4 regions of the Shewanella sp. SM29 genome follow, and region 2 is predicted to be linked to each of the others. Evidence: predicted binding sites of a transcription regulator. Region 2 holds the regulator's gene; each other region holds the start of a gene.
What was found. The regulator sigma-54, encoded in region 2, starts transcription at its own class of promoters, with help from an activator protein. The targets are predictions, from matches to a motif close to GTTGGCACGNNNNTNGNNT.
Positions count from the first base shown of each region.

Region 1: norV (anaerobic nitric oxide reductase flavorubredoxin) is a predicted target of sigma-54. The motif match lies at 3,417-3,435, and genes of this name have one in related genera.
Region 3: L5L77_RS04600 (P-II family nitrogen regulator) is a predicted target of sigma-54. The motif match lies at 2,534-2,552, and genes of this name have one in related genera.
Region 4: L5L77_RS03130 (DUF3192 domain-containing protein) is a predicted target of sigma-54. The motif match lies at 2,476-2,494, and genes of this name have one in related genera.

Region 1 covers NZ_JAKKRN010000010.1:14,089-19,574, forward strand. Annotated here, with positions in the region: gene katB (catalase KatB) at 1-545, shown strand, start outside; gene norW (NADH:flavorubredoxin reductase NorW) at 661-1,827, opposite strand; gene norV (anaerobic nitric oxide reductase flavorubredoxin) at 1,820-3,349, opposite strand; gene norR (nitric oxide reductase transcriptional regulator NorR) at 3,576-5,183, shown strand; gene L5L77_RS08770 (TMEM165/GDT1 family protein) at 5,234-5,486, opposite strand, start outside.
Region 2 covers NZ_JAKKRN010000012.1:52,142-57,627, reverse strand. Annotated here, with positions in the region: gene kdsC (3-deoxy-manno-octulosonate-8-phosphatase KdsC) at 1-418, shown strand, start outside; gene lptC (LPS export ABC transporter periplasmic protein LptC) at 415-975, shown strand; gene lptA (lipopolysaccharide transport periplasmic protein LptA) at 962-1,516, shown strand; gene lptB (LPS export ABC transporter ATP-binding protein) at 1,513-2,244, shown strand; gene L5L77_RS10340 (RNA polymerase factor sigma-54) at 2,352-3,830, shown strand; gene hpf (ribosome hibernation promoting factor) at 3,859-4,146, shown strand; gene ptsN (PTS IIA-like nitrogen regulatory protein PtsN) at 4,149-4,592, shown strand; gene rapZ (RNase adapter RapZ) at 4,589-5,443, shown strand; gene L5L77_RS10320 (HPr family phosphocarrier protein) at 5,430-5,486, shown strand, end outside.
Region 3 covers NZ_JAKKRN010000004.1:237,230-242,715, reverse strand. Annotated here, with positions in the region: gene L5L77_RS04615 (tetratricopeptide repeat protein) at 1-242, opposite strand, end outside; gene L5L77_RS04610 (hypothetical protein) at 370-708, opposite strand; gene L5L77_RS04605 (ammonium transporter) at 887-2,137, opposite strand; gene L5L77_RS04600 (P-II family nitrogen regulator) at 2,148-2,486, opposite strand; gene L5L77_RS04595 (hydrolase) at 2,831-3,373, shown strand; gene nrfA (ammonia-forming nitrite reductase cytochrome c552 subunit) at 3,529-4,932, opposite strand; gene narQ (nitrate/nitrite two-component system sensor histidine kinase NarQ) at 5,158-5,486, shown strand, end outside.
Region 4 covers NZ_JAKKRN010000003.1:168,803-174,288, forward strand. Annotated here, with positions in the region: gene queF (NADPH-dependent 7-cyano-7-deazaguanine reductase QueF) at 1-425, opposite strand, end outside; gene syd (SecY-interacting protein) at 485-1,135, shown strand; gene L5L77_RS03120 (Zn-ribbon-containing protein) at 1,231-2,004, opposite strand; gene L5L77_RS03125 (hypothetical protein) at 2,004-2,387, opposite strand; gene L5L77_RS03130 (DUF3192 domain-containing protein) at 2,552-2,959, shown strand; gene L5L77_RS03135 (DUF2789 domain-containing protein) at 2,971-3,204, opposite strand; gene L5L77_RS03140 (GNAT family N-acetyltransferase) at 3,355-3,993, shown strand; gene L5L77_RS03145 (DUF962 domain-containing protein) at 3,986-4,291, shown strand; gene L5L77_RS03150 (hypothetical protein) at 5,185-5,319, shown strand.

The sequences.
Region 1 (5,486 bases), on a different contig from region 2:
CTGAAGTTGAGCAAGTGGCATTAGCACCGAGTAATTTGGTCCCAGGGGTTGGGGCTTCACCTGACAAGATGTTACAAGCGCGTTTATTTGCCTATGCCGATGCGCAGCGTTACCGCATTGGTACTAACTACAACCAATTGCCAGTGAACTGCCCGCATGCCGCTAAGGCAAATCACCATCAACGTGCAGGTGCGATGGCGGGCACACAATGCCCTTACCATGGCAGTCAAACGGGTGGCGACGCTTCGGCAAACTATGGCCCGAACAGCACTGCTGATGCCTTGGTTGAGCCAGTAAACTTTAGCGAACCACCATTGCGTTTAGAAGGTGAAGCGGCGCGTTATAGCCGTTATAACCAAGACGATTACACCCAAGCGGGTAATTTGTATCGCATCTTCTCTGAAGTGGAGAAAGCGCGCCTAGTGGCAACAATTTCGGGTTCATTAAGTCAAGCGAGTTTAGATGTGCAGCAACGTATGGTGGCGCATTTTACTCAAGCCGATGCGGATTACGGACAACGTATTAAACTGGCATTAGGTCTTTAAACTGTTGCTGTTGCGAATGTTTGAATAATAGTAGAAACGATAAAACTGAGTAGGAAGCCTCTACTCAGTTTTTATTATCAGCGACAACAATATTAACATTCTCGTTAATGTGCTCTTAGGCTGCAATGAGTGCTGCGTTAGGGCTATTTAGTTGCTTTAACAATCCAAATGCTTGCTGCATTTTATCCTCGGTTACGATAAATCCTATAAATGTTTCATCCACGTCGAATGCTTTAATACAGCTTCCTTGAGCATCAATATCGACTTGCCAGCGATGGACGCCATTCACTGTTATACCGCTGAGCTGCATAGGTAACAGTGGCGTTTTCACTTTAATTAGCATGGCGGGAAAATTCACTGCTGTCGGTTGGTTCAGTAATGTGTTCGCTAGCGCATTGGCGCTCAGTAACGCAGGTTGCAAATAGGCCCTATTTTGGCCGTTGATTTGGGCGCAATCACCTAGCGCATAAATATGGGCATCGTTGGTTTGTAAGCATTCGTTAACGACGATACCTTTATTGACCTCTAGCCCCGCATGCTGGGCAAGTTGACTGTTAGGGAGAAGTCCCGCTGCACAGATAACCGCATCACAAATAAACCGCTGGTCATTATCTAGGCACACAGAGATACTGCCATCTTGGTGTTGCAGTTGGCTGACTCGGGTTTGCAATTGCACTGTGACGTTATACTGCTTTAGTACAGCGGTCAGTTTGTGGCTTAACATTTCGGGTAGCATATTCGGCATTAAGCTCGCTTGTGGATCGACCAAAAACACTTGCTTACCTGCAGTTGCTAAGTCCATTGCCAGTTCAACTCCGACCAAACCAGCACCGATAACCAGTACTCTCCTCGCGCCATGGATGTCTGCTTCGCAGGCCTGATACTCCATTAAGCTGTTAACTGTGTGGATGATATCGACGCCATCCCCCTCTATAGGTGGAATAAAGGGTCGTGCACCCGTGGCAAGCACTAATTTTTTGTACGCAATTTCGCGTCCTTGATGGCAACAGACTACCTGACGAACTTTATCTATTTTTATGACTTCACAGTGATTTATTACATCAATTTGTTGCTCATGTGCAAATTCAGTCGCGGTCAATTTTATGAGGTCTGACGCCATTTTTTTAAGGCTAAACACATGGCTTAAATCTGGTTTATGGTATTCGTCACCAGAGTCGGCTGTGATAACTGTAATCGGTTGTTCGCGGTTTAAACGTCGCAGTGTTTTGACTAGCTGATATGCCGCGAATCCACTGCCGATAATGACGATAGGTTTAGACATTAGTCACCTCATTTTTTATGATAGCGAAAACGCTTTTACCTAGGCCACATTCGGGACAGAGGAAGTCTTCGGCCACTTGAGTCCAAGGTGTGCCAGCAATGACATCTTGATTAGGCTCTCCTTTTTCAGGGTCGTAAACCCATTGGCAAACGGTGCAAATCATTGATTGTGTATCATTTAATTCGCACGCTTTTGTTGCAATCGGTGCCGTCACAGGGACGTTATTAGTAGCAGTATTTTCAGCTATTTGACTGGCTGTGGTGGCTTGGTTAGGTTTTGACATGACTTGATTAATGATAGAGCGACTATTCGCGCTATCGAGGGGACGCAATGCCCATTCTCGCGCGATTCGCTGGCCGTGCTGACGGCATTCTTGCATCGCATCTCGATCGGGACGCCATTTGACTTTTAATCCCACCGAGGTTTCAAAACCAGCATCCATCAAACGAGTGTGAATTCTATCGACTGCGCCGCCATTCCAGCCATAACTACCAAAAGCTGCCGCCTTTTTATTGCGAAAACGCAGGCCCGTGATTTCTTCAAGCATGGCGGCAATTTTAGGCATCATCACATTATTCATGGTGGATGAGCCGACTAAAATACCTTTTGACCTAAATGCCTGTGCAAGGATTTCGTTTTTATCATGACGTGCGACGTTATACACTTTTACTGCTACATTGGGGTCAACATCATGAATACCTTGAGCAATACCGTCGGCCATCATGCGAGTATTATTGGACATAGAGTCGTAGAAAATCGTGATGCGGTCTTCTTGATAAGCGTCGGCCCAAGCTAAATATTGGTGAATAATTTGGGCAGGATTATCACGCCACACAATGCCGTGTGAAGTTGCGATCATATCTACAGGTAAATTAAAGCTTAATACTTCGTGAATTTTAGCCGTCACTAGGCTGCTAAAGGGCGTTAAAATGTTTGAGTAGTACCGTAGGCATTGTTCCATTAATTCATTTTGATCAACCTCATCATTGAATAAATGTTCGTCGCAATAGTGTTGGCCAAAGGCATCGTTACTGAATAAAACCGCATCTTCGGTGAGGTATGTCATCATGCTATCTGGCCAATGCAACATAGGTGCTTCGATAAATATCAGTTGCTTACCATTGCCTATCGCTAAACTATCCCCTGTCTTTACGGTAATGAAATTCCATTCTGGGTGGTGGTGATGTCCTACAATGGAGTCGACCGCATTTTCACTGCAGTAAATTGGAGTGTTAGGAATTTTGGCCATTAATGCAGTCAGGGCGCCTGAGTGGTCTTCCTCTGCATGGTTCATCACAATATAGTCTATATCGGTTAAATTAATTTCAGCTTCAAGATTTTGTAAGAATTGCTGGCTAAAACGATGATCAACTGTATCAATTAACACGGTTTTTTCTTCACGGATAAGGTAGCTATTGTAGCTTGTGCCTTTAGTTATTTTGTACTCAGTACCATGAAAATCTTGCACTTCCCAATCGCGTTGACCCACCCAGTGGATATTGTTTTTTACATGAATAGTCATAAATACACCTGTGATAATTAATAATGAATGCGCTACGTAAATCTTGCTTATTTAGTTAAATCTCTTATTGCACTCACTATGCCAACATTGTAAGACGTTGATTTTTATTGGTATTAACGTATTTCAACATTTGAAATCACTTGTTGGTGTCATAATGACAATTTGACATTGGTCAAATTGACATTACACTGTTGTCAATATGACTTTATTTGACTGTGGATGTGCTATGAGTGCCCATGCTGATTTAACTCAGTTAGCCTTAGATTTAACTGTCGGCGTGTCGACGCAAGACAGATTTGAGCGTTTGTTGGCAGTGGTCAGGCGGCGTGTCAATTGTGATGCTGCGGCATTATTGGCATTTCGGGAGCAGCAATTTGTCCCCTTGGCGATAGATGGGCTCTTTGCCGAAGTGTTAGGGCGGCGCTTTCAAATTAGTGAGCATCCGAGATTAGAGGCTATCGCCCGTGCTGGCGATGTGGTTCGTTTCCCTGCCGACAGTGAACTTCCCGATCCGTATGATGGTTTAATTCCACATCATAGTGCGAACTTACATGTACATGCTTGCATTGGTTTACCACTAATCGCGAACGATCGCTTAATTGGGGCGCTCACCATTGATGGTTTCAACCCTCATCAGTTTGATGGTTTTAGTGATAGCGAGTTGCGTGTGATCAGCGCACTGGCCGCAGCCAGTCTTAATACTGCGTTATTGATGCAACAGCTAGAATCCCAAGTTGTTGAAGTTTCCAATGGCACTGAGGTGCTCAATCGTCCTGCTAGTCAGCAGGAGATCATAGGGCAATCCACACAGATCCAATCGCTAAAGCAGCAGATAAGTGCCGTGGCAGGCACTGACTTATCGGTATTAATTACCGGCGAAACCGGTGTGGGTAAGGAGTTAGTGGCCGCGGCGATACATAATCAATCGACCAGAGCCGATAAATCACTTATCTATTTGAACTGCGCTGCATTGCCGGAGTCCGTCGCCGAAAGCGAGTTATTTGGGCATGTAAAAGGGGCATTTACGGGGGCAATCAGTCATAGGCAAGGCAAGTTTGAACTCGCTGACAAGGGGACCTTGTTTTTAGATGAAATCGGGGAGCTTCCCTTGGGGCTGCAAGCTAAGTTATTGAGGGTTTTACAATACGGTGAATTACAGCGAGTGGGCAGTGATAAGAGCCTAAAAGTTAATACTCGGATTATTGCCGCCACTAATCGAATTCTGCACCAAGAGGCAACGGAAGGGCGCTTTCGTTTCGATCTTTACCATAGGTTGAGCGTATTTCCTATCCACGTAGCACCATTAAGAGAGCGTGGGCAAGATATTGTTATGCTGACAGGTTTTTTTCTTGAACGTTGTAAAGCGAAGTTAGGACTCACCCATATCAATATCACACCCGCAGCGCAGCAGTTATTAGAGCAATACACATGGCCGGGTAATGTGCGTGAGCTAGAGCATGCGATACACAGGGCTGCGGTGTTGGCGAAAGCCGAGCTAAAAACGGCTTACATCAGCTTAAGTGATAAACATTTTCAGCTCGATTCTTTGATGAATCAAGCACACAGAACAGTCGACGAAGATAGGCCATCAGATGCCGCAACGCCAGCCAGTGAATTAGCATTTAGGTCTGAGTCGGCCTGTCGTGAGCGACAATCGCAAGATAATTCCAGTGTTATACTGGGGCTTAAGGCGGCGACTGAGAGATATCAGCGTCAACTTATTCGTCAAGTTTTAGCCGCGAATCAACAAAATTGGGCTGCGTGTGCAAGAATATTGCAAATCGATACAGGTAATTTGCACCGACTTGCAAAACGGTTAGGTTTAAAAGAATAAAATATTGCGTGAAGAAATTTTATTCTGCAGCAAAACCACAGCCTCGATTCTTAGAAGAACAGTGTTGCTACGCCTAAGAGTGCGAACAATACCGCGCAGCCACGGTGTATCCACAACATAGGTAATTTTTCGGCGCTGAAGTGGCCTGCGATCACTACGGGTACGTTAGCAAGCAGCATGCCTAAGGTTGTGCCTGCAACCACCATCGTTAATGAATCGTATTTTGCGGCTAATACCACAGTTACGATTTGCGTTTTATCCCCCATTTCGGCGATAAAAAACAGGATAAAGGTAGCGAGAAAG
Region 2 (5,486 bases):
GCTCAAAGCCTTCCATACCCGCGATGGTTATGGCGTGCGCTCACTCCTCACCAGCGGTTTCAACCTCGCCGTGATCACAGGACGTCAATCCAAAATCGTTGAAAACCGTATGACAGCCCTTGGTGTTACCCATATTTACCAAGGCGTAGACAATAAGTTCGAGCCCTATGAAGCATTGCTCGCACTTTATGGTGTCACCCCAGAAGAAGTGGCTTATATCGGTGATGATATTGTCGATCTCCCCGTGATGAATGTCGTCGGTTTAGCGGTCAGTGTTGCTGACGGCCACCCCTATGTACGCCAACACGCCCATTTTGTGACTACGCTCAATGGTGGCCACGGTGCACTGCGTGAACTCACAGATCTGTTACTCCTAAGTCAAAATAAATTCACTTCGGCCCATGGAATGAGTATATGAGTCGTGTGACACTCGCGATTATCGCTTTTTTTGGAACTGCACTAGCGCTTTACTGGCAGGTCCAGAACAAACACAGCGGTGATTCCGATAACAGAGTAAAAGATCAAAATACCCCAGATTTCATCGTTGAAGATCTGCGCAGTGTTGAGTTCAATGAGCAAGGACTAGTGAATAGCCGTGTGACGGCGAAACACATGGAACATTATGATTCAACGAATCAAACTTTCTTTACTCAACCTGTTTATCTTGTTTATCCAGACCAAGGTAAAGCACAATGGCAACTCAGGGCAGATCAGGGCAAGCTAAACAAGGAAACTGGCAAGGTTGTATTAGAAAATAATGTTATTATCGATGCCATTAGCCCAGAAGAACCGATTCAGACCTTGTCCACCAGTTATCTGGAACTCGATCTCAACACTATGATAATGACCTCTGACCGTACCATTTACGTCACAGGGAAAGATTTTAATATTCAAGGCCAAGGCCTTTATGCCGACCTCAACGCGCAAGAAGTGCAATTGACCAGTCAGGTAGTAGGAACATATGAAGCAAAATAACGTATTACTTGCCAGCCTAATGCTAATTATGAGCATGAGTGCTTTCGCGAAAGTCGGCGACTTAAAGCAAGAAGTCAAAATTAAAGCTGTGAGCCAAACTGCGGATATCAAAAACAACCAGATCATCTTCTTTGGTCCGGTGGAAGTTACCCAAGGCTCAATAAAAATCCAAGCAAATGAACTGCGTGCATTTTCCGCTGAAGGTGAAAATAGCAAAACTTTGGTCGCCACAGGCAACCCTGCTACGTATAGCCAAATATTAGACGATGGCCGCCCAGCATCGGCAAGCGCGAAAGAAATTCGTTACGATATGGCAAGCCGCACCTTAACACTGAAAGGTATGGCGTCATTAGATCAAGCGGGTAGCCAAGTTACAGGCAATTTAATCCGCTATAACATGATTCAACAGAAATTGATGGCCGAGAGTACTGGCAGTGGTGACGATCGCGTGATCACTATTATTCAGCCAGAAAACTATCAAGATGATGCTAAATCAGATGCTCCAGCGGATAAACCTGTGAAAAAGCAGGACTCTAAATGACCCAAATCACCTTAAGAGCACAAAATCTGGCGAAAAGTTACAAGAGTCGCCAAGTGGTTAAAGACGTCAGTCTGACGGTAAAAACCGGTCAAGTCGTTGGCCTACTCGGTCCAAACGGTGCAGGTAAAACCACGACCTTTTACATGGTTGTCGGGCTAGTGAAGAGCGATAAGGGACATATCTTTATCGACGATGATGATTTAACCGCAGATCCTATGCATCTGCGTGCCCGCAAAGGCATAGGTTACTTACCGCAGGAAGCCAGTATCTTTCGTAAGCTAACTGTTCATGACAACATCATGGCCGTACTGCAAACTCGTAAAGAACTTAAAAACGAAGAACGAGAAGAAGAACTAGAACATCTGCTCGAAGAGTTTCATATCACCCACATCCGTGACAGCCAAGGCATGTCATTGTCGGGTGGCGAACGTCGTCGCGTCGAAATTGCGCGGGCTTTAGCCGCTAATCCTAAGTTCATTTTGCTCGATGAACCGTTTGCCGGCGTCGATCCTATTTCGGTTATCGACATCAAGAAGATTATCGAACAACTCAAAAGTCGCGGCCTTGGCGTACTGATCACAGACCATAATGTCCGCGAGACATTAGATGTATGTGAACATGCTTATATTGTGAGTCACGGAAACCTGATTGCCGAAGGAACTCCAGCAGAGATCTTAGACAATCAGCAAGTTAGGGCTGTGTACTTAGGTGAACAATTCAGGCTATAGTTAATCGAGCGAAGCCAATGGAGGCAATTTACACCGCCATTGGGCTTCACTCAAAATGATAATAAGCGACCTCATCCAACAATAATAACGTAGGGATCAGCGGTAACATGAAAGCGTCACTCCAGCTCAAACTGGGTCAACAGTTAACCATGACGCCACAACTACAACAGGCTATACGTCTGTTGCAACTGTCGTCATTAGAACTGCAGCAAGAGATCCAGCAAGCATTAGATTCTAATCCCCTTCTCGAGCTGGAAGAGGATCAATTCGACGCCACTAAAACCCCTGTAAACCAAACGCTATCCGATACGGATTTCAGTGAATCTAGCACTCTGCCACCAGAAAAAGACAGCTCCACCATAGACACGGCAGAGTCGCTAACCAAAGAATCCATGCCCGATGAGCTCCCCATGGACACCACATGGGATGAAGTGTTTACCGCCTCCCCAAACTCAGGCCCCGGCGGCAGTCGTGAAGACGATATGCCCTTCCAAGGCGAGACCAGTGAAGGTTTGTACGAACACTTAGAATGGCAAAAAAACCTCACGCCGTTTTCTGAAACCGATTTAGCCATTGCCACCGCCATTATTGATGCCATCGACGATCAGGGCTATCTCACCCAAAGCACTGAAGAAATTCTCGAAGCCATGGGTAATCCTGAAGTTGAGCTTGACGAAGTCGAAGCCGTACTCAAGCGTATTCAGCATTTTGATCCCATAGGCGTTGCCGCCCGCGATTTAAGTGAATGCCTGCTGATCCAACTGTCGCATTTCGCCGCTGATACTCCCAACCTAGAAAACGCCCGTATGCTGATCAAAGATCATTTAGATCTGATCGCCGCCCGAGACTTTAGGTTGTTGATGCGTAAGACTAAATTAAAAGAAGATGAATTAAGGGATGGTATAGCACTCATCCAAACCCTCAATCCTCGCCCAGGTTTGTTGATCACGCCCAATAATGACGAATACGTTATCCCAGATGTGTCTGTGTCGAAGAAAAATGGCCGCTGGGTCGTTGAGCTAAATCCTGACTGCATGCCAAAAATCAATGTAAATCAACATTATGCTTCTATGGCACGCAGTACCAAAAACCAAGCCGATAGCCAATTTATTCGCGGCCATCTGCAAGAGGCTAAATGGTTTATTAAGAGCCTAGAAAGCCGTAACGATACTTTGCTTAAAGTTGCTAATTGCATAGTGCAATATCAGCAAGGTTTCTTTGAGTATGGTGAAGAAGCCATGAAGCCTATGGTGCTTAACGATATTGCCGAAGCGGTAGAAATGCATGAGTCCACCATCTCACGGGTCACAACTCAAAAATACATGCATACCCCTAAGGGACTTTTTGAACTAAAATACTTCTTCTCTAGCCACGTCGGTACTGACGATGGTGGTGAGTGCTCATCCACAGCAATCAGAGCCTTTATAAAGAAACTGGTGGCAGCGGAAAACCAGAAAAAACCATTAAGCGATAGCAAGATGGCACAGCTTCTGGCAGAACAAGGGATCAACGTAGCCCGCAGAACCATTGCGAAGTACCGAGAGGCTATGCTTATTCCACCTTCTAATCAGCGTAAAAGTTTATAACCTACAGTGGATATCGGAGGACGTTTCTATGCAAATAAACCTAAGTGGACACCATGTCGAAATTACCGAATCGTTACGTGCATATGTAGAAGAAAAGTTTTCAAAACTTGAACGCCATTTCGAACAGATCAATAATGTGCACGTTGTGCTCAATGTTGAGAAAATGCAACAAATTGCCGAAGCGAGAATAAACCTCATAGGTGGTGAAGTTTTTGCTACTTCAGAGCATGCTGACATGTATGCCGCTATAGACGCCCTGATTGACAAGCTTGACCGTCAGGTTATTAAACACAAAGAGAAGTTAACAAAACACTAATAATGGAACTTTGTACCATACTGCGGCCGGAGTGCACTACCTGCGCCACTCCGGGCAGTAAGAAAAAGGTACTGGAACTCATCAGCGACTTAGTCGCTGCCCAGTACCCGACCCTCTCATCTCAAGAGATATTCGAAAGCCTAGTGGCGCGCGAAAAGATGGGGAGCACAGGTATAGGTAACGGCATCGCCATTCCACATGGTCGACTAGCCGATATAGATCAGCCCATTGCCATACTAATTAAGTGTGAAGAGCCGATAGCATTTGATGCTATCGATAAGCAACCTGTTGATATTTTATTTGCACTACTGGTGCCTGCAGACCAATGTCAGCAGCACTTAAGTACCTTGTCTTGCATGGCCGAAAAGCTGAGCGACAAGCAAATATTAAAGCAATTACGCAAGACGCATGATGAAACGGAACTCTATCAGGTAATCACTGGATGAAACTGGTCATAGTGTCGGGCCGCTCAGGCTCAGGCAAATCTGTCGCCCTTAGGGTACTCGAAGATCTCGGCTATTATTGTGTCGATAACCTTCCCTTGCCATTGATTGGCAGTTTGCTTGAGCAACTCAAAGGCAGTAACGATCTCGTCGCCATCAGTGTCGACGTGCGTAACATGCCTGAGCAGGATAAGGTCTTAGTGAAACAACTCGCTAGCCTACCTCCAGATACTGAGTTAACGAGCTTCTTCCTTAACTCCAGCGATAAAATTCTGCTCAAGCGTTACAGCGAAACCCGCCGTTTGCATCCTTTGTCGAAGAGCCGAGTCTCTTTGCAAGAAGCGATAAAGCTGGAGGGAAAACTGCTCGAGCCTATGTCAAAACTGGTCGATCACTACATAGATACGTCGAATTTGAATATCTATGATTTAAGCGACCAAGTCAGACAAATTCTCCTTGGTAGTGTCGATAAAGAACTCGTGATCAACTTCGAGTCCTTTGGCTTTAAGCACGGAATGCCCACCGAAGCCGACTTTATGTTCGATGTGCGCTTCCTGCCCAATCCCCACTGGGAGTTGGCACTGCGACCATTGACTGGTTTAGATGAACCCGTAGCTGAGTTCTTAAATCGCCAACCACTGGTCAATAAGTTCATCTGGCAAATCGAAAATTTACTGGAGACTTGGCTGCCGCACCTCGAGCGTAACAATCGCAGTTATTTAACTGTGGCCATTGGCTGCACAGGTGGACAGCACAGATCGGTTTACGTCGCAGAGCAATTGGCAAAACGCTTTAGTAACGGTAAACATAAAGTTTATGCCCGTCATCGAGAGCTCAATAATGCCAAAGCTTGAGCGTCAGATAACCATCTGTAATAAGCTCGGTTTACATGCCCGT
Region 3 (5,486 bases), on a different contig from region 2:
TTATTATGTGACAAAGTGTATATCCCATAGCGACGTTTTACGTCTGTCACAACCTCGGGGGGCAGATAAAAGATATCCGCAACAGAAGGAATATCGGCCACAGGGGTAAACAGTGAATCGGCAAGTAACGACTCAAGATCCGACGGATTAGGCTCAATGGTCGTCGAGCTACAAGCAAACAATTGACTGAATACAACGCTCAAGATCGTACTCAAGTATACGGCTCGGAATAGTTTCGACATACGCCCTCCCACACCATTAGCTCCTATTTGAGCTTATTACAAATGGTGAAAAAGACGACATAAAATGGTTACAAAAAATGATAATCGCGATCGATTGAAAATAATTGCAAATAATTTAACGAATTAACTATTGTGAAGGTCGGTCAACTTCTATGTATAACTCACGCTGCTGATAATCATACGGCCGATAGTTATGCTCCCCACAGGTAAAATGTCGATAGGGTTTCATGACTGTAACGCAACCTGAGGGTAAAGCCTGCAAAATTTGGATTTGCTGCTGGCGACGAAGCGACTCCTGCCATTCAAAATCCTTGAGCACTTGATCACGCACGGCAAAGGCATCGACAGGCTCACTTGAGCGATTAACGATCACTTCTCCTGCAAAGGCAGAAACCGATATCCAGCCAGAAATGACGATAAGACTTAGTCGCGAAAATTGACCTATTGTTTTTATATTCAAGCTCATAGAACACTCCTTAATTTATACAAGAAAACAGAATTGCTCAGTAATTAAGCTTGCGACCCAGTGCTTAAACTTCAATCACATTGATTACCCATAAAAAAGCAGAGCCTAGGCTCTGCTTCACTATCCCTCGATCCAAGCTAAGTATCAAGGTGAATCACGCGTTAATGTGCAAGTTTAATCAGCCCGCATTTTTGACCGTAACAAACTCAGGATAGGCATCAATACCGCAGTCAGAAGCATCCATACCGTTGTATTCTTCTTCCTCAGTAACACGGATCCCCATGGTTATCTTAATCACATACCAGACTGCAAATGATGAGCAGAATACCCAAGTGAAAATGATCGCTGCCCCCGTCAACTGTCCGGTAATAGTTGCATTGGCATTGGATAATGGCACACACATTAAACCAAGGAAACCAGCCACACCATGTACTGAAATCGCACCGACGGGATCGTCGATCTTAATGCGATCTAAGCCCACAATCGAGAACACCACCACGCCGCCCGCCACTAAACCAATCACACCCGCCATTAACAATGAAGGCGAGAGAGGATCTGCCGTAATTGCCACTAATCCAGCCAAAATACCGTTAAGGATCATGGTCAAATCCGCTTTGCCCCAAATCATCTTACACACGATAAGAGCTGAGATGGCACCAAAAGCCGCTGCAGTATTAGTATTCACAAACACTTTCGCCACTGAGCTTGCATTCGCCGCATCCGACACCATTAATTGCGAGCCGCCGTTAAAGCCAAACCAGCCCATCCACAGAATAAACATACCTAAGGTTGCCATTGGCAAGTTAGAGCCTGGAATAGGATTCACTTGGCCATTAGGCCCGTATTTACCCTTACGCGCACCGAGCAATATCACGCCAGCAATCGCCGCGGTCGCCCCCGTCATATGCACAATACCGCTACCAGCAAAGTCTACAAAGCCCAGTTTAGCGATAAAACCTTGGCCCCAAGTCCAATAACCTTCTACTGGATAGATAACCGCTGTCATCACCACAGAAAAGAACAAGAAAGCCCACAACTTCATCCGTTCCGCCACAGCACCAGAGACAATTGACATCGCCGTTGCCACAAATACAACTTGGAAGAAGAAGTCAGATTCTAATGCATGGCTCGCATCTGCTGATTGCGAACCAATTAAGGTGCCAATTGACGGTAACCAGCCACCTTCAGTGTTATCCACATACATGATGTTGTAGCCAACCAACAGATACATCACACAGGCAATCGCGTACAGCACAACGTTCTTAGTTAAAATTTCAGTGGTATTTTTAGAGCGAACTAAACCCGCTTCTAACATAGCGAATCCCGCCGCCATCCACATGACTAAAGCGCCAGAAATCAAAAAGTAAAAGGTATCGAGTGCAAAGCGTAGTTCAGTGACTGTGCCGCCTAATTTCGTTAATTCTTCCATTGTCAGCCCCTTATAGCGCTTCAGTATCAAGTTCACCCGTACGGATACGGATAGCATGTTCTAAATCAACGACGAAGATCTTACCGTCACCAATTTTCCCCGTATGGGCCGCAGTGGTAATGGCCTCAATCAACATGTCGAGATTTTCAGCCTTAGTGGCAATTTCTAGTTTTACTTTTGGCAAAAAATCCACCTGATACTCGGCGCCGCGATACAACTCTGTATGCCCTTTCTGACGGCCAAAACCTTTCACTTCGGTCACCGTCATGCCCTCAATACCAATTCCGGCGATAGCTTCACGGACATCATCCAACTTAAACGGCTTGATGATAGCGCTGACTAGTTTCATCCTGACCTCCAAAAAAACGCGATTGTTATTAACTTGTATCAAAGGTAATTCAATCATTAGGCCAACAATTTAATCTATTGATTATTATTGGTTTAAATTTTTTAACACTATTTTTTAAGGTTAAAAACGCACCATAATCGAGCACTAACTGGTGCGATGCACTCTTTTAGTGAGCAGTTTAAGTGCGGCAGCTATTCGACCTTAGGCCTATTGGTAACAAGGTTAAATTAGGGTCTACTGGGGGAAGCGTAAATCGAGATGAAATCTGAGCATCACAACACAAGCTCTTAGACAAAAGCGAAGATCATCACTAAGACAATCATCAAGCGCAGAAGGAAGGCCCGATGTTAAAACCAGAAGAATGTGTTCTCGTTATCGTCGATGTGCAAGGAAAACTTGCACAAATCATGGATAACAGTGACAAGCTGCATCAACAACTACAGACCTTAATCCAAGGCGCACAATTATTTGAAATTCCCATACTGTGGTTAGAACAGCTACCCGATAAACTCGGAGCAACTAGCCCTGAGCTGCAAACCTTACTTGCGAAAACCAGCTCACCCATTGCCAAGCAGCATTTTAGCGGCTGGCACTGTGACGCGTTTGCAAAGGCATTAACTAAGACGAATCGCAAACACGTCATACTCGCGGGTATTGAAACCCATGTGTGTGTTTACCAAACCTGTTGTGACCTTATCGAGCAGCAATATTCGGTGCATTTAGTCGCCGATTGCGTATCGTCACGCAGTACTGAGAATAAACAACTCGGGATCCAAATGATGACGGCCAGGGGCGCCCTATTAACTAACGTAGAATCGTTATTATTTGAATTACAACATCAAGCCCAAGGCGAGCGGTTTAGGGCGTTATTAAAACTGATCAAATAGCGACTTAGCCCGTGGTATTTCTTCAGCCAGCATGACCAACGCCTGACATTACTCGATATTTTTTTCCATAAAAAAGCCCCCGCTGAGTCAGCGAGGGCTTTTATTTACATGAGGGGTTAGCTCATATTGAAAACTCAACCGCGATTGATTAAAACCTACTTATAAGTGGCTTCGCGTTTTTTCGCTTCTTCATCCCACTTAGGTAACATGTCTTTCTTAAATGCTTCTTTCTCAGCATTCATCTTTTTCATGTCCATACCTAAGGCTGCTTGTGCTTTAGCTTTAGTAGAGATATCAGGAATCGCAACAGGATCTGTGATGCCTTTTTTACCGAGTAATTGCGCTAACTTCACACGAGCATCAGCAGCTTTACTTACCGAAGTTCCCAGAATACGCAATGCTTCATCCGGTGCGTGAGCTGCAACACCATGGGAAGCAATCGCTAAATCCCAACGCCATTGTGAGTGGCGGATATCTGTCAGTATGGGTTTCATTTCTTCTTCAGTTGCGCCAGCTTTCCACGCAGCCTCTGCTTCAAAGTGTGCTTTGACTAATTGCTCTTCCGCTTTCAACTTCATTTCTTTGACTTTGGCTTTACGCTCATTAGTCACGCCAACCAAAAACTCTTTAGTCTGGCTATGGCAAGTTGCACAGGTTTCTTCAAAACGGTCGAATGGATTGCCCACTTTATGATCGGTAAACTTCTTACCTTCAGCACTGGTCACTTTTGGCATGTGACAGTCAACGCAACTCACATTATTCATGCCATGAATACCCATTTTCCAGGTTTCATACTCTGGATGCTGGGCTTTTAACATTGGTGTCTTAGAAAGGGCGTGTGTCCAATCAGAAAATTGGATTGAGTCATAGTAGACTTCCATTTTTTCAACTGTTGTACCCATATCCCAAGGGAATTTAACAAAATTCTTTTTGTCGTCAGTTTTCTCAAAATAATACTCAACGTGGCACTGAGCACATACCATTGATTCTTTATCTTGTTTAGACGCTTTGCTGAAAGGTGTACCTATAGCTTCAAAAGCACGGTCTGCATAAGGGCGTGAAATACGTAACTTTGGAGAGCTTTTTTCATGGCAATCACCACAACCAATGGTATTTGTCACTTCAGGGCCACCCTTTGACCACTTACCTTTGAAGTAACCATCTTCGCCTTGCTCTTCAATCAAGCGAGGTACGTCAGGGCTCTTACAGCTCCAACATGCCATCGGCATAGGACCATCTTCCGCATTAGCGGGTGCACCTGTACGTAGCGTGTTACGCACGTCAGTTACCGCATACATGTGGCCGCGTGGTGCATTATAATCTTTAGCAAAACCATAACCCGCCCATAAGATCACCATATTAGGATCTTGTGCAAGTGCATCCACTAGTTCTTCACTTTTAGCGGTATCATGCCAGCTACTGTATTGATTCTTAAATTTATCTTTATAAACTTCGTTGCGAGGCTCTGTTTTATCACTCGCCATTGCGCCCGCTGCCATGAAGCTGGCGGCAACCAGTGCACTCAGTGCAAAGGACTTACCTGTCATCTTCTTCATCATCTCATCTCCGTGTTGCATTATTGTTGTAAATCACGACATCTCCATGGTCAAACTTAGTGATTTAACCCTGCTAAAAATATACCTCTTAGGGGGTATCTAGGTTGAAGTTTGCGCTAGATCAAAATGTAAAGGTGTTGTTGTTCACATTTCTATACTTTTGTTAATGTATTACATTATTTTCTAATGTAAAAACCACTGCAAAGTGCCATAACAGCGGCCATCAAAATGAACAGCGGATTAATGAAACGAGGTAGTCTAACCTCAAAAATCTTAGGATTAATGTTAGTACTTATTCTGCTCTCTAGTAGTTTATCGACTTTTGCTATCATCAATTTGTCCTACAGCTTAGGCGACGCCAAGGCGATTAATGCCTCAGGGTCGCTGAGGATGCAAAGCTATCGGTTAATGTTTTACGCCAACTCAGGCAGTGATGCTGCGCAGAATAAAATTACCGAATTCGAAAATACGCTCTATTCCGACACATTAAAGCCCTCGGAAAGTTGGTTTAGTCCGCCAGAAATTGCTGCTCAATATCAGCTTGTCATCGATAAATG
Region 4 (5,486 bases), on a different contig from region 2:
ATACCAAAGCTTTTTGGCTCGATAATCTTAACGCTAACATCACCTTGAGCACACTGACTTAAGTCTTGCACTAAGGTTTTTTGCAGTGAATCTAGGCTATCAAACTTGGTTTGATTAAAGCTATTGAGATACAGTTTGAACGATTTCGACTCAATCAGATTCAGGCTTTCATAGCTTAAATGAAATTCAGCTATGGCCACCATAGGCTTACCTTTGGCATTTAACCAAGACAGCTCATAACCCGTCCAGATATCGGCACCATGAAACGGTAACGTCCCAGTGAGTGCAATAGCATTACGGTTTAGTGAGCGTGGAACCCCTTGCAGCAGCGACGCATCATACTCGGCTTGGTAGTCGGTGGCTTTACCTAAAGTCAGGCCAACAAGCGCTTGCGCATCACTATAGGGATCGTGATTCTGTGTCATCAATACTGTTTCCATGTCAAAATAGGCGCACATTATACCTGAAATTGGATTGTGCTTAAGTGTCTTGTCTGCCCGCACTCGATAAATTTTTGCAAAACTATCATCAAGCTTACTTAACGAGTTTAGGTGAACTACCGCGTTATTACCCACAGGGTGAGCCTTCTGTGTGTATTCAGGGCGAATTTCAACCGGATCTTGAACAGGCTGTTTCTTGGCAGCCAGTGAAACGCAAAGTTGAAGGCTGTTTCGCCAATGTAGAGCATGCACTGGAGTTAACTTTATGGCCAGAGATCAATGATTTTTACGGTCATTATTTCTCCGCCCCAGTATTATTTGACTCTAAGTGGGGCACAGGGGAGTTACTGCAAGTCTGGAATGATGACGATTTTAACTGCCTGCAACAAAACTTGATTGGTCATCTGATGATGAAGAAAAAACTGAAGCAGTCACCGACTTGGTTTATCGGTCTGTTAGATGAGGGAGATAAAATGCTCACCATCAATAACAGTGATGGTAGCGTATGGATTGAAATCCCTGGTGAAGTGCAATCTGAGCAATTGTCCTCGAGTTTGACTGCGTTTATTGAAGCATTATCGCCACGGATAGCACCACCCGTTAAACATGAAGAACTACCTATGCCCGCATTAGAACATCCTGGTATTTTCGCCAGTTTTAAACGTATGTGGCAAAACCTTTTCGGTAAACGTTAACTTCTGTGAGCGACATTTTTATTATTAACCTAGGTATTAACTCAACCTAAGCGTGGCTTATTTTAGGTTGAGTTTTGCAAGGGGATAAACAGATGTTATTGATGATCCCAAGACAGATTCGACACTATGCGGCAAGGCTCGCAGCGAAAATGGAACATATCCAATAAAGGTTCATCGAGTTTCCAATCATGACTGCCACAACATGGGCAAGGTCGTGTTTTTTCTGAGGCCAAATCTTGGCCGCCAACGCGATATAAGTAGTAATAGGTCGGGATCTGAGTGAGATATTCGATACGACCGCGCAAATCCCAACCTCTGCGAAATAAATCACTGTCAGGACTCGATAATTCCTCTAGCGCGGCAAATTCTGCCTTAGTGGCCGCCGCCATTTGCAGCTCGTCGCAGGCTTGCCATTCGCTCTGCCAACGGATAATACGTTTATGATCGCCATTAAAGGTTGCGGGTATACGGTACAGGGGAATGGGCAATAAATTGTCGCCGCTGCGTAGGGGCGAGCACATATGCACAAAACTGGTGTATAGCAGTTGCCAGCTGGGTGTTTCGGTATTACTTACTTCAGAATTGATATCCTGACCAATAAACTTTTCCCGCGGCGCGAGTAGTTTAGCGTCGGTTAATTCTACTAAGGCTTTTTTGACCCAAGGGCTGTGATATTTGTGCGCTAAACTGCTTTTCTCTGGCATCAATAAACGCACTCTAAACTCACCGTCATTAAAGGCGACCGCAAATTCTCGTCCTAAGATTTGGCCATTAGCTCGATAGGCTTCAAGGAGCTGATTAATGGCCTTCTCGGCGGCAGATATCGTGGTGTCGGCGAAGCATTCGAAGCGCAGTTCAGTGACAAACATTAAGCTGTTTTTCCTTGGATTTCTAATAAGTTGATGCGTTGTTTAAGTTCAAGCAGTTCGTTTTTTAATTGCATTATTTCTGTTTTTTGCTGCTCAGCATGACGTTCAAAATACGCCTGTTGCATCTGCATGCGCTCGGCGAGCACAGCAAGGGTTAAGGTATCGTTAGTTGCGGGAACGTCAGTTGTAGGGCTGATAGTTTGCAACTCAGCTAAACGCTCGCGATCTGCCTTAGGCATAGATTTAAATTGCTGTAAGCCTTGGATCAATATAGGTAAAGGTAGGCTACTACCTAAACGGGTTTTAATTAAGGCAAGGCTCGGTACTTTACCGCAGGCTTCGAGCGAACGTGCGGCCGCTAATACTTGGTCAAGGGGACTCATAATTAGCAAAATTCCTTAATTTGTTGAATTGTTTAAACCAATTTTAAAATAATAATTAATTTTTTCATTTAAAAACAGTGTGTTGTCTTGTGGCATTTATTTTGCTTATTGTCCAGCCGAAATACCATTTTTTAAGCTTCAATAATAATTACACAGGATGTCATATGATGAACCATAAATTGAATAACAAACTTATCGCCATCACTTTTTTAGGGCTCGCAAGCTTAGGTCTTAGCGGCTGCGTGGTCAATGTCGGTGATGGAGAATCGGGCTGGGATAGCAGCGAATCTTGGGAGAAAGTGCAGGATAAAAATCGCACTAACTTAACCAAACTGAGCTTAGGTATGCCTAAAGACCAAGTGATGATCTTAATGGGCACCGCTGATTTTAGTGAAGCCTATATTCAACAAAGTGCTCAACAAGGTGAAGCCAATAAAGAAGTCTTAGTGTTGTTTTATCGTACCCAGCGTAATAATGGCGATGGAAAAACCACTAAGGATGAATGCACGCCTATCGTGCTGAGCAACAATGCCTTAGTGGGTTGGGGCGAAACGGCTTACGGTAAAATCTGAACCAACGAGTCTTATCGTTTACGTAGCTGAGTGTCTAATTGCTCAATGGGCTCAGTCCAGAGGGCATCGGCTTCTAAACCTTCAATGATAAAGCTCTTTTGGGCAGGGGTCCAAAAGGGCGCTTGGCTTAAATGGATGTGATGGTCGATATCATGGGTTGCAATAAACTGCGCTATGGCCTCGTCGCTACTGTCTAAACCGAGTTGCTCAAACAAGTGGCTTAAGTCTACTGGAGTTGTGTCCATCATTATTTCCTTTTCAGTATAGTGCCTTCGTTTAGAGTAAGCGCCTGATTGAAAAATGCAATCTATGATTAAAATTTGCACTTTTTAGTTTCCTTGGTAGATTAACAGTTACGCATAAAAAAGTGTGAGCTAAGTCAAGGAATGCTAACGATGGACAATGAAATTCTGGAGGACTGCCGCGCAGTCTATTTGACCGCGGAAGACTTACGCATTGCCGCTTCTATTCTCTATAACGCTTACCATGATGATCCTTTTTTTGTTGATTCACTCTTTACTTCAGACAAAGCCGCTTATGAGCAAAAATTGCGCGCCGCAATCAGGGAAGAACTCAATACGTTATGGCAACAAAAACAAGCCCTCATTGGTTTATTCGACCATGAAAGACTCTTTGGGTTAGCCTGTGTAGTTACTCAAGAAGTGCCTTTAGGGGAAGGGCGTTATTGGCATTGGCGCTTAAAGATGTTGTTAGGTACAGGTTGGCAATCGACTCAAGCACTAATGAACAAAGAGTCCAGTATTATTGAACTTTTACCTAGTAAGCACTGCGGTATTTTGCAGTTTATTGCTCTTGCACCAAATGAACAGCACAAAGGACTTGGACATAAGTTAGTGCAAGCTGTGGTGAGTTGGTGTGATGAGCAGCCTGATTTGGATGGCATTGGTGTGTTTGTCGCTCAGGAGAACCACTTGCAACTGTTTACGCAGCATGACTTTGTATCCATAGGCGAGCTGAGTATCGGCAGTGTCCATGGCCAGCTTTTATTCTATTCGGTTCAACAAGATGACTAACTCTTATAAACGTTTCGCCGATTTTTATCCTTTCTATTTATCCCAACACCAGCACCCGACTTGCCGGCAATTACACTTTGTTGGCAGTTGTTTAGTTCTGCTGCTGATTGGCATTGCCTTGGTTTCAGAAGCATGGTGGCTATGTTGGTTTATTCCGGTCGTTGGCTACGGTTTTGCGTGGGTAGGACACTTCGTATTCGAGAAGAATCGACCCGCGACATTTCAGTATCCCTTTTACAGTTTGATGGCTGATTGGGTAATGTTTGCTCAGATGATCAGCGGCTTTTTTAAGCGTTAAAAAAGCCGTCCGAGTGAGATGCCCATGCCCGTGTGAGAGATCGCTTACAAACGCTGTAGGACATAATGTTTTCTTTTTGATTGTTTTTTGTTCTCTTGTGTTTAATTTTAAATAGAATCATTTACTTATGTTTGTTTAGTTTATGTTTTACCGTAATTTCTTTTGTAGTCCGTTCTTTGAGCCGAACAAAAACGTTAGGGTTAACGTAGAATTCACTCATGGCCAAAGCAAATGGATAGCAAGGAAAGCGAAACAGGCCAAAGGGACGCAAGAAGCAACGAATTAAGATTTCAAGGTTGAAATCGCTGACGGTAGGAAAACTCGCCTCGGATAGGCTAAGGAAAAGCAGGATTGCTTTTCAAGGATGATTAGAGACAGTGAGTCGTATCGTCAGGATGATGGATTTCAGGAAGAATACAGGACACGCTTAAGGATTAAGCATGAACTCGAGACAGGATGTGTCGAGGCAAGGATAAAGTATAAGGGTGAACAGCTTGTACTACTCTATGGAAGACAAATTTTTGCAGGATGCAATAGGAAAAAAGTCATAGGAAGTGACAGGCTCTGTAAAATGGATTTACAGGTCAAAGGACTGAGTGTTATCTCACGCAAGTTTGATACACAGGGACGAAAAGGGATTACAGGGACGACGCAGGACGCAAGCAGACGCATGGATGGTGCAGGGAGCACAAATCGAGCAGGACGGCTTACAAAGGATAAATGGGGCGCACTTTAGTTGCGCCCTTTTCTTTGGTTCATTTTCAGTATTAATCTCGCTTTGCCAAGCTATAACGTTATTCACATTGACTTTATCTTAACTCTGCTTAAAGACTTATCACCGTAAAGCATGTTCACCAGTCTTACTTCTCTTATTGCCCAATGATTTACTCTCTGTGTTGACTGTGTTGACTGTGTTGACTGTGTTGACTGTGTTGACTGTGTTGACTGTGTTGACTGTGTTGACTGTGTTGACTGTGTTGACTGTGTTCTGGTCATGCGCCGAATGCTTGTCGAATTTTGAGCGATAGCGGTTTATGCATAAGTCCTTCAGGGGAGAACATCTAGCGCTTTGCTTACTTTTGATTCGAATTGCCATCCTCCGTGTAAGAGATCTCTCACAAGTATGTAAGTAATTTGTAAGTCAAAAGGGTGGTTACGTCTTGTGGCTGGTTATTGTTTTTACTTATATCAGTAA